Regions from separate parts of the Kitasatospora sp. NPDC054939 genome, predicted to be linked through region 2. Evidence: riboswitches for the same ligand, from Rfam matches in the RefSeq annotation. Region 2 holds a riboswitch; the other holds the start of a gene.
The links. A riboswitch is a leader RNA that binds a small molecule or an ion and turns the genes downstream of it on or off. The one in region 2 is predicted to bind ZMP and ZTP.
Positions count from the first base shown of each region.

Region 1 (5,342 bases), on a different contig from region 2:
CGACGGTGGTCGCCGAACTGGGTGCGCCGATCGGCTTCGCCACCGCCGTGCACGCGGCGCTGCCGCTCACCGTCACCAACGCCTACCTGGGGATCCTCGCCGAGTACGGCTTCGAGGAGCGGATCGGCAACTCGCTGGTGCTGGCCGAGCCGGCCGGGGTGGTCGCGGCGATCACCCCGTGGAACTACCCGCTGCACCAGATCACCGCGAAGGTCGTCCCGGCGCTCGCCGCGGGCTGTCCGGTGGTGCTGAAGCCGTCCGAGGACACCCCGCTGGTGGCGCGGCTGTTCGCCCGGCTGGTGGACGCGGCCGGCTTCCCCGCCGGGGTGTTCAACCTGGTGACCGGCACCGGTGCGCAGGCGGGGGCGGCACTGGCCGCCCATCCCGGGGTGGACCTGGTGTCGTTCACCGGGTCGACGGCGGTCGGGCGGGCGGTGGCGGAGGCCGCCGGGCGCGGGATCAAGCGGGTGGCCCTGGAGTTGGGCGGCAAGTCCGCCAACGTGGTGCTGCCGGGCGCCGACCTGGCCCGCGCGGTGAACGCCAACGTGGCCAACGTCTTCGCCAACTCCGGCCAGACCTGCAGCGCGTGGACCCGGCTGCTGGTGCACGAGGACCGGTACGAGGAGGCGCTGGCGCTGGCCGCCGCGGCCGCGGCCAAGTACGTGCCGGGCGACCCGGCGGACCCGCGGACCCGGATCGGGCCGCTGGTGAACGCCCGGCAGCGGGAGCGGGTGCGCGGGTACGTCACCGGGGCGTTGGCCGAGGGCGCCCGGCTGGTGGCGGGCGGGGCGCAGGCGCCGGTGGAGACGCCGGTCGGCTTCTACGTGCGGCCGACCGTGCTGGCCGATGTCACGCCCGGCATGGCGGTGGCCCGGGAGGAGGTCTTCGGGCCGGTGCTGGCGGTGCTCGCCTACCGCGACGAGGACCACGCGGCCGAGATCGCCAACGGCACCGACTACGGTCTGGCGGCCGGGGTGTGGGCGGCGGACACCGACACCGCGGCCCGGTTCGCCCGACGGCTGGACGCCGGGCAGGTGGACCTCAACGGCGGGCGCTTCAACCCGCTTGCGCCGTTCGGCGGTTGGAAGCAGTCGGGCCTGGGGCGCGAGTTGGGGCGGGCGGGGCTGGAGGAGTTCCTGCAGTACAAGTCGCTGCAGTACTGACGGCGGGGCGCACCGGTCCGCCGTGCACGTCGCTGCCGTACCGACGGCGGGGCGCACCGGGCGGTGTCCGGTGCGCCCCGGCCTGGGGTCAGGACAGGTCGACGCCCGGGTAGAGCGGGAAGCCGGCCAGCAGGTCGGCGGCGCGCTTGGCGACGCTCTCGGCGAGCGCGGCGTCCAGGGCGTACTGGGCCTTGGAGGGCGCGCCGTTGGCGGCGGCCGCCGGGGAGGTGCCGCGCAGCACGGTGTCGATCAGGTCGGCGACCTCGTCCATCTCGGCGGCGCCCAGGCCGCGGGTGGTGAGGGCGGGGGTGCCGAGGCGGACGCCGGAGGTGTACCAGGCACCGTTGGGGTCCTGCGGGACGGCGTTGCGGTTGGTGACGATGCCGGAGTCCAGCAGTGCGGCCTCGGCCTGACGGCCGGTCAGGCCGTAGCCGGTGACGTCGGCGAGCACCAGGTGGTTGTCGGTGCCGCCGGTGACCAGGCGGGCGCCGCGGCGCAGCAGGCCCTCGGCGAGGGCGTTCGCGTTGTCGACGACCTGCCGGGCGTACTGCCGGAACTCGGGGCGGCGGGCCTCGGCGAAGGCGACGGCCTTGGCGGCCATCACGTGCGAGAGCGGGCCGCCGAGGACCAGCGGGCAGCCGCGGTCCACGTACTCGGCGAGTTCGGAGGTGCAGAGCACCATGCCGCCGCGCGGGCCGCGCAGCGACTTGTGGGTGGTGGTGGTGACGATGTGGGCGTGCGGCACGGGGTCGTGGTCGCCGGTGAGCACCTTGCCCGCGACCAGGCCGGCGAAGTGTGCCATGTCGACCATCAGGGTCGCGCCGACCTCGTCGGCGATCTCGCGCATGAGGCGGAAGTTCACCAGCCGCGGGTAGGCCGAGTAGCCCGCGACCAGGATGAGCGGGCGGAACTCGCGGGCGGTGGCGCGCAGGGCGTCGTAGTCGATCAGGCCGGTGGCCGGGTCGGTGCCGTAGCTGCGCTGCTCGAACATCTTGCCGGAGATGTTGGGGCGGAAGCCGTGGGTGAGGTGGCCGCCGGTGTCGAGGGACATGCCGAGCATCCGCTGGTTGCCGAGTTCGGCGCGCAGTTCGGCCCAGTCCTGCTCGCCGAGGTCGTTGACGTTGCGGACGCCGGCCCGCTGCAGGGCCGGGCTCTCGACGCGCTGCGAGAGGACGGCCCAGAAGGCGACCAGGTTGGCGTCGATGCCGGAGTGCGGCTGGACGTAGGCGTGTTCGGCGCCGAAGAGGGCACGGGCGTGCTCGGCGGCGAGCGACTCGACGGTGTCGACGTTGCGGCAGCCCGCGTAGAAGCGGCGGCCGGCGGTGCCCTCGGCGTACTTGTCGCTGAGCCAGTTGCCCATGGCGAGCAGGACGGCCGGGGAGGCGTAGTTCTCGCTGGCGATCAGCTTGAGGGACTCGCGCTGGTCGGCGATCTCGCGGCCGATGGCGTCGGCGATCCGGGGCTCGACGGCGCGTACGACGTCGAGGGCGCTGCGGAAGGCGGTGTTGGCCGCGGCGTCGGCGGCGGTGTGCGGGGCGGCGGGGGCGCCGGTCGCGGGTGCGGTGGGGTGCTCGGCCATGACGGTCTCCTGCGGAGGATCGGACGGCCCAGGCGCACGGCAACTGATACGTGATTCGGCACGGGGCCGCTTCCCGATGGTCGATTCCATCCCTGCGCGCCAGTCGCGGCCCATGCGGATCGTACCAATGCGGCGGGTCCTGTGGCGGAGATCTCACCATGCGGGACGGCGGCGGACATGACACGACTTTTGCGGCGTTATGCCCGTTCCTGTGCAACGGCAGTATTGCCGCACCGTGAAGCCGTCGGCGCAGCCGAAACAATTCCGCCGAGCACTCCTCCGAATGATTTGCGGAACTCCCGGCGCATCCGATCCAATGACGTCCGTCGGCCCTCCGGGAAACCCCCGGAATGGCCGTCCGGAAATGTACGTCGGCGCACCCGCACCACGGGGCGGCGGAGAATTCGGGGAGTACGGCTCGCATGGCAGTGGTCGAATCGGTCGAAGCGCCCGTCGGGGACTCCCCGGCCTCCCCGGCACCCGCCCCGCACGGCCCGCTGCGCACCGTGCTGCACCGGCTGCGCCGCGACCGGGTCGGCGCCGCCGCCCTCGCCGTGGTGGCCGCCTTCCTGCTGCTGGCCCTGGCCGCCCCGCCGATCTCCGCCCTGTACGGGAAGAACCCGGTGGAGCACTACGGGCAGAACACTCCCGGGCTGCTGAGCGACGGCGGGCTCCCGGTGCTGCCGAACGGCGGGATCTCGGGCGACTTCTGGTTCGGACTGGAGCCGGGCCTGGGCCGGGACGTGTTCACCCAACTGCTGTACGGCATCCGCACCTCGCTGCTGATCGCCTTCGCCGCGGCGGCCGTCACCACCGTGCTCGGGGTGCTGGCCGGGGTCGCGGTGGGCTACCTGGGCGGGCTCGCCGACCGGCTCTTCGGCTTCCTCTCGAACGTCCTGCTCGCCTTCCCGACCCTGCTCCTGCTGCTCGCGCTGAGCCCGGTGATCCAGTCCCGCCTGGTCGACCCGGGCACCGCCGAACCGGAGTGGATGCAGTTCCTGGTGCTGATCCTGGTGTTCTCGGCGTTCGGCTGGATTCCGCTCGCGCTTTCCCTGCGGGCTTCCGTGCGGTCGCTCCGGGAAAGGGATTTCGTGCAGTCCGCACGGGCCCAGGGGGCAGGCGGATTCCATATCGTCGTGCGCGAACTCCTGCCGAATGTCCGGGCGCAGCTGCTGGTGCACGCGACCATGGCGGTGCCGGCGTTCGTGGCCTCCGAGGCGGTGCTGTCCTTCCTCGGGGTGGGGATCACCGAGCCGGTGCCGGACTGGGGCCGGATGATCGCGCGCGGCTCCGAGGTCTTCCGGGCCGATCCGACGTACATGGCCTTCCCCGGCGTGGCCCTGCTGGTCTTCGTGCTCGCCTTCAACCTGCTCGGGGACGCGGTGCGCGACGCACTCGACCCCCGCGCCTCCCGCTGAGCGGTCCGCGCCCCGCACCACCGGACCCGCCGCCCCCGATCCGCACCCCCTCCGCACCGTTCCCACGGTTCCACCTTGATCGCCCCGGATGCCCGGGGCAGGGAGAGATTCGCCATGCGCTGGATCAAACCGTCCCTCGCCGTCGTCGCCACCGCGCTGCTGGCGACCTCCTGCTCGGCCGGCGCGGGCACCGGCGGCCCCGGTGGCACCGCCGCCCCGAAGGACACCTCGCCGCTGACCGCGGCGCTCGGCACCGAGAAGGACAGTGCCGGGCCCGCACCCGCCGTCCCCGGGGCCCGCCCGGGCGGCACGGTGAACGTGTACAACACCACCGACTTCCGCCACCTGGACCCGCAGAAGGTGTACGCCGGCGCCGCGTACAACACCTCGCTGCTCTGGGGCCGCCAGCTGACCCAGTACCAGGTGGTGGACGGGAAGGCGAAGCTGGTCGGCGACCTGGCCACCGACACCGGGCAGCCCTCGGACGGCGGCCGCACCTGGACATACCGGCTGAAGCAGGGCGTCGCCTGGGAGGACGGGCAGCCGATCACCTCCCAGCAGGTCAAGTACGGCATCCAGCGCAGCTTCGGCAAGGGCTACGAGGTCGGCCCGCCGTACTGGCCGCAGTGGCTGACCGGCGAGGCGAGCTACGAGGCGGCGCGCAAGAAGTACGGCGGCCCGCAGGACGGCGACCTCGCCGCGATCGAGACGCCGGACGACCGCACCCTCGTCCTCCGCTTCCCGCAGCCGCAGGCCGACGTGCCGTACATGGCGGCGCAGTCCTCGTCCTCGCCGGTGCGCAAGGACAAGGACACCGGCACCGACTACGACCGGCTGCCGTTCGCCAGCGGCCCGTACCGGATCGCCGAGCACGTCCAGAACACCCGCCTGGTGCTGGAGCGCAACCCGCACTGGAAGCCGGAGACCGACCCGATCCGCAGCCAGTACCCGGAGAGGTTCGTCTTCACCTTCGGCAAGGAGGCGCTCAACATCAACCAGGAGATCCTCTCCGGGCGGGACGGCGGCGCCGACGCCACCACCGTCGCCACCCAGCTCTCCCCCGAGCTGTACCAGACGGTCGACACCGACCCGAAGGCCAGGGACCTGGTGGTGACGGGCCGCCAGGGCGCCTTCGTCACCCAGCTGGTGATCAACAACGAGCGGGTGAAGGACGTCGAGGTC
Region 1 covers NZ_JBSGXP010000002.1:43,094-48,435, forward strand. The annotation lists gene ACWGB8_RS00950 (aldehyde dehydrogenase family protein) at 1-1,163, shown strand, start outside; gene ACWGB8_RS00955 (glycine hydroxymethyltransferase) at 1,252-2,742, opposite strand; ZMP/ZTP riboswitch at 2,762-2,859, opposite strand; gene ACWGB8_RS00960 (ABC transporter permease) at 3,165-4,160, shown strand; gene ACWGB8_RS00965 (ABC transporter substrate-binding protein) at 4,275-5,342, shown strand, end outside.
Region 1: it holds a riboswitch for ZMP and ZTP, as region 2 does, so the genes downstream of both, ACWGB8_RS00955 (glycine hydroxymethyltransferase) here and ACWGB8_RS03370 (phosphoribosylaminoimidazolecarboxamide formyltransferase) in region 2, are expected to answer to the same signal.

Region 2 (5,342 bases):
TGAGGTGACTCCCCCAGCCATGCGATCACCGCATCGCACTCGGCGTCGGACAGGTACCGGCCGAGCGGCTTGCTGGGGTTGGCGAGCAGCAGGTACTCGGGCCGGTCGTCCGCCGGCGCACTCGGCAGGACCGGCGCCGGCAGTGTCGGGTAGGACGCGGGCACCAGGCCCGCCGCGTGGGCCAGCTCGAAGTAGACCGGGTACACGTCGCCGGGCAGCCACAGCCGCGCCTGCACGGCGCGCAGCCGGTGGAACACCACACCGAGCCCGTGCCGGACCCCACGGGAGACCATGGCGCGGCCGGACCACTCCTCCGGCAGCTCGTACCGCCGCAGCCAGGCACGAGCGAGATCGCACCGGTACACCGTCCTCACGTCGGTCGGCGGCTCCGGCTGCAGCGGAGCGAGCGCCCGGTACACGTTGGTCTCGGCGGCGTCCAGGAGCGACGGGGCGGCCTTGAGCCGGAGCTGCCGGAATTCCTGGAACTCCTCGTACCTCATGCCACCGCCCCTTCCGGCACGATCTCGCTGGCCCGGTCCTCCAGGGAGGCGTAGCAGCGCCCGTCGGCCAGGACGTTCCAGCTGCGCGCGATCCCGTGGGTGCGCTCCCAGAGCAGGCTGGGCTCGGTGTAGGCGGCGATCCGTATCGGCCGGCCGTCCCAGCTGCCGTCGTAGACCGGCGCGCCCCAGGGCAGGCGGCTCGCCGGTTCGAAGCCGTGCTGCTCGGCGAACCGGGTGACGACGGACAGCGAGACCTGGTGCTCCCGGCTCCAGACATTGGCGGCGCGCTCGAAGTAGAGCGACTCCGTACTGGTGGAGACGTAGAGCTCCTTGAAGCAGACCTCCTCGACACCGAGCGCCGCTGCCCACGACAGGTAGTCGGCGACGCCGGCCGCATCGGCCACACCGCCGTGCTGGAGCACGCAGATCAGCCTCATCCGCAGCCCCGGCCAGCGGTCACGTCCCGAGCGCCAGGTGTCGACGACGGAGCTCACCGGTGTGCGCAGCATCATCAGCCGCTCGCTGACGGCGTCGTCCTGGTGGTGCCGGGAGACCGCCAGCACACTCAGGCCTGCGGAGCCCAGCGCGGCCAGTCGGTCGGCCCGGTCGGCGTGCGTGCCCTTCGCCAGAGTGTGCGCATTGGTGATCAGGACGACCTTCGGGAAGGCCGCCGAGCAGGCGGACACCAGCCTCAGCTGCTGATCGAACGGTATGAGCGTGGGCTCCCCGCCGCCGGTGATCACCGCACGCTCGGCACCCGCCGCACGGGCGCGCTCCAGCCACGGGCCGACCAGGTCCCACGGGACGCGTGCCGGCGCCTGGTCGGTGGAGATCGAGGCCGCGGAGAAGCAGAACGAACACCGGGCCTGGCAGGCGGAAGCGACCGGCAGAATCGAAACCGAGCGCGGTCGCATGTCGGCGTAGCGACGCAGTGCCGATCCGTGCAGGTGAAGGGAAGCCGCCATCGCATCCTCGACGGTCGTCGGGCGTAGCGTGAACTCGTCGTCGCCCACCTGGTCGAGCTCGTGGACGGCCGACAACCGGACGCGGGGCTCGTGCAGTTCCATGCCGAGGCCGGTCGACACGTTGGGCACCAGCGCGTCGGGGTCCACCGCGGTTTCCAGCACCAGCAGCCGGTCGCCCGGAATGGCCAGACGGTCCAGCAGGCGTCGCGCCTTGCCGATGCCGATACCCAACTCCGCACGGGTCAGCAGGTGGAACCGGTCGGGGTAGGTACTCTCCGGGATGCCCGCCTTCCCGTAGGCGAACGCGTACTTGTCGAAGCCCTTCGCGAAGTTCGACAGCACGATGACGTGGAAGCGCTGGTCGCTACGGTTCATCCCGTCATCATGCATGAACGGGTCTCCTACTGATCATTGATATTTCGGGATCGGCGCTCCGGCATCGGGGCCGGCAGAGCCTCGAAGGCCGGGTGGAGGCCCGGCGGGCAGCAGGGCCCCGGCGGGTCCCCGCCGGGTGGAGCGGGGACCTGATCGGGATCCTCAGTGGTGGAACAGCCTGAGTCCGGTGCGGATGAGAGCGATCCGATGCTCGCGGCAGGCATCCTCGACGTCGGTGGATCGGATGGATCCGCCCGGTTCGGCGATGTAGGCAACGCCGTGCCGGTGGGCGTGGTCGACGTTGTCGCGGAACGGCAGGGCGCCGTCCGAGACGAAGGCCACCTCGGCCAGTCCCGCGAGCCACTGCCTGCGCTGCTCGTCGGTCAACTCGGGTGCGGGTGCGGACAGGACCGTCGACAGGCGTGCGCTCTCGTCCGGGGTGAGGTCGCCCTCGATGTAGCGGATCTGCCAGTTGATGCGGTCCTGGCGCCGGGTGCCCGGTTGGAAGGAGAGCGCACGGACGGCGGGGTGGCGCCGCAGCCACCAGGTGTCGGTCTTCGCGCCCGCCAGGCGGGTGCAGTCGACGCGGGACTGCTGGCCGGCACCGATGCCCAGGGTCGCCCCACCACGCAGGTAGCAGACGGAGTTGGACTGGGTGTAGCGCAGGACCGCCAGGCCCAGCAGGAGGTCCTCGGCCGCCGTGGTCGGCAGCGTGCCGCATACGACGTTGTCCAGCAGGGCGGTGGACAACCTCACCTCGTCGCGCTGCTGGGACAGCCGCAGGCCGAACACCTCCCGTGCCTCGTGCTGCGGGGGTGTGAACGCCTGGTCCGCTTCCATGACCAGGAAGCGGCCGTTCTTCTTCCTGCTGAGCGTCGCGACGGTGCCGGGGGCGTAGCCGGGGGCGATGACGCCGTCGCAGACCACGCGGGACAGCAGTTCGGCGAGTTCGGTGTCGACCGGGTGCGACACGGCGGCGAAGTCGCCGTAGGAGGACTTGGGATCGGCGTCGCGGGCGCGCAGGTACGCGCTGGTGAGCGCACCGACACTGTCGCGGTCGATGCCGTAGAGCTCGCCGGTGACGTCATCAACGGGTCCCGCCACGGCCGCACCGGCGGGCGAGACGTGCTTGAAGGAGGCCGCGGCCGGCCGGTTCAGAGCTCGGCTCGCTTCCAGCACCAGCTGCCAGCTGTTGAGCGCGTCCAGCATGTTGATGTAGGACGGGCTGCCCTGCAACACCCGGACCGGCAACCGGCCGAGCTGCACCGGCGCGGTAGAAGCAGCCACCTGCTGCGGGTTGATCCCATAGCGCAGATCCACGTCATAGCCTCCTTCGTCAGCGGGAACATCACTGACGCAGGCGCCCAGGCGGTCGACGCTCACGCGGGAACACGGTCGCTCCCCGGTGGTTCTCCACCCTCGCCAGTCGCGACCGGACACGATGCTACCCGCAGGAGCCCACACCTGGTTTCGCACATGGTTCCGCACTCGCGGCAGCGGAAGGGGCACCAGGGACCACGGCCGGCCTCGGGGCGGCCGGTTGCAGGGCCGCGGCCGGGTATCGGGGCGGCCGATTGCAGGGCCGCGACCGGGCGTTCGCCCTGCCGCAGGACCGGGCGGTCTGGGTAGCGGAACCGGGGCCTTCCGCAGGTGAGCAGGTCCGGCCGGGCCTGCTCACCTGCAGGGGCCCGGCACCGGGACAGGGCATCTGGTGCGTGTGCCGGCCGGGCGCATCTCATCGGTCGGGAGATCATCCGAACCGGCCGGGCGACTCGGCGGCTACCGCCACGGGCGCGTGGGAGTGCCGTCGGGATCCAGCCCGTACTTCCACCACACCGAACCGGGCGAGACAGTGCCGTGCTGCGCGCCGGCGGTCTGCCGGGCTACGGCTTCGGCGCCGCTCCGGCCCCCGGCCTCCTCCCGCATCCGGGCAAGACGGTCCATGGCGTCCGGGTGGCCGGCGTCGGCGGCCTACCGGGCTATGGTTTCGGCACCCTCCCAGTCCCCGGCCAACTCCCGTATCCAGGCAAGGTCGTGGAGTGCATTGGGGTTGCCGGCACCGGCGGCCTGCTGGGCGAGGGCCTCGGCTCCTTCCCGATCCCCGGCCTCCTCCCGCATCAGGGCGAGGCGGTACAGGGCGTCCGGGTCTCCGCTATCGGCCGCCTGCCGGAACAGGGCTTCGGCACCCTCCCCGTCCCCGGCCTCCCGCCGCATCAAGGCGAGGCTGCGGAGGGCGCGGGGGTGGCCGGCCCGGAGCGTCCGCCCGGCGAGGGCTTCGGCACCCTCCCGGTCCCCGGCCTCCTCCCGCATCCGCACGAGGTCGTGCAGGGCATCGGTGTAGCCGGCACCGGCGGCCTGCTGGGCGAGGGCCTCGGCTCCTTCCCGATCCCCGGCCCGCTCCCGCATCCAGGCGAGACGATGCAAGGCGTCCGGGGCACCGGCATCGGCAGCCCGCCGGAACAAGGCTTCGGCACCGTCCCCGTCCCCGGCCTCCTCCCGCATCCGCGCGAGGTTGTACCGGGCACGGGGGTAGCCGGCGTCGGCAGCCTGCCGGTACAGGGCTTCGGCGCCCTCCCGCTCCCCGGCCCGCTCCCGCATCCGTGCCAGGCGATGCAGGGCATACGGATCGCCGGCGGCGGCAGCCTGCCGGTACAGGGCTTCGGCGCCTGCCCGGTCCCCCGCCCGCTCACGTATCCGGGCCAGACCGTCCACGGCATAGGGGTCGCCGGCATCGGCGGCCCGCCGGGCCAGAGCTTCGGCCAGGTCCCGGTCCCCGGCCTGCTCGCGTATCCGGGCGAGACCGGCCAAGGCATAGGGGTCGCCGGCGTCAGCGGCCCGCCGGGCCAGGGTTTCGGCACCTTCCCGGTCCCCGGCCGCCTCCCGTACCCAGGCGAGAGCGTGCAGACCAAAGGGGTCGCCGGCATCGACGGCCCGCCAGTACAGGGCTTCGGCACCCTCCCGGTCCCCGTCCCGATCCAGTCTCACGGCGAGGCTGTAGAGGGCTTCGGGGTGGCCGGCGCGGGCGGCGCGGTTGAGCAGATGGTGGGCCCATTGGAGGCGCTGCCGAGCCCGGGCGGCCTCGGAGAGGCGGTGGAGGTCGTCGGGGCCGAGGTGGGTGAAGGCGGCGTGCCAGAAGGACGCGGGCGGACACAGGAGCCGGCGGGACGCACGACCGTGCTGCTCAAGGTAGTCGGCGAGCCTGTACACCGGCCCCGACGTTCCCGGCCCCAACGTTCCCGACCCCGACGTTCCCGGCCCCGCGGAATCCGTGTCGGTGGGCGGTGGCGGGGTGCCGGGTGGTCGGCGCCGCGGACGGAGAGCGGCGCGGCGCAGGGGTGCCTGGCGGCCGTGGACGGGTCGGGCGAGTTCGGCGAATGCCTGCTCGGCCCAGTCGTCAGCGAGCTCGTCGTGGTCGGTGTCGGTGAGGTAGTCGGCGGCGGCGTCGATGAGGAAGGCCTGTGGGAGGTGGAGGCCGGCGCCGAGACGGCGCGCGTCCATCGCC
Region 2 covers NZ_JBSGXP010000006.1:12,604-17,945, forward strand. The annotation lists gene ACWGB8_RS03360 (aminotransferase class I/II-fold pyridoxal phosphate-dependent enzyme) at 1-500, opposite strand, end outside; gene ACWGB8_RS03365 (radical SAM protein) at 497-1,840, opposite strand; gene ACWGB8_RS03370 (phosphoribosylaminoimidazolecarboxamide formyltransferase) at 2,003-3,160, opposite strand; ZMP/ZTP riboswitch at 3,196-3,280, opposite strand; gene ACWGB8_RS03375 (SEL1-like repeat protein) at 3,812-5,342, opposite strand, start outside.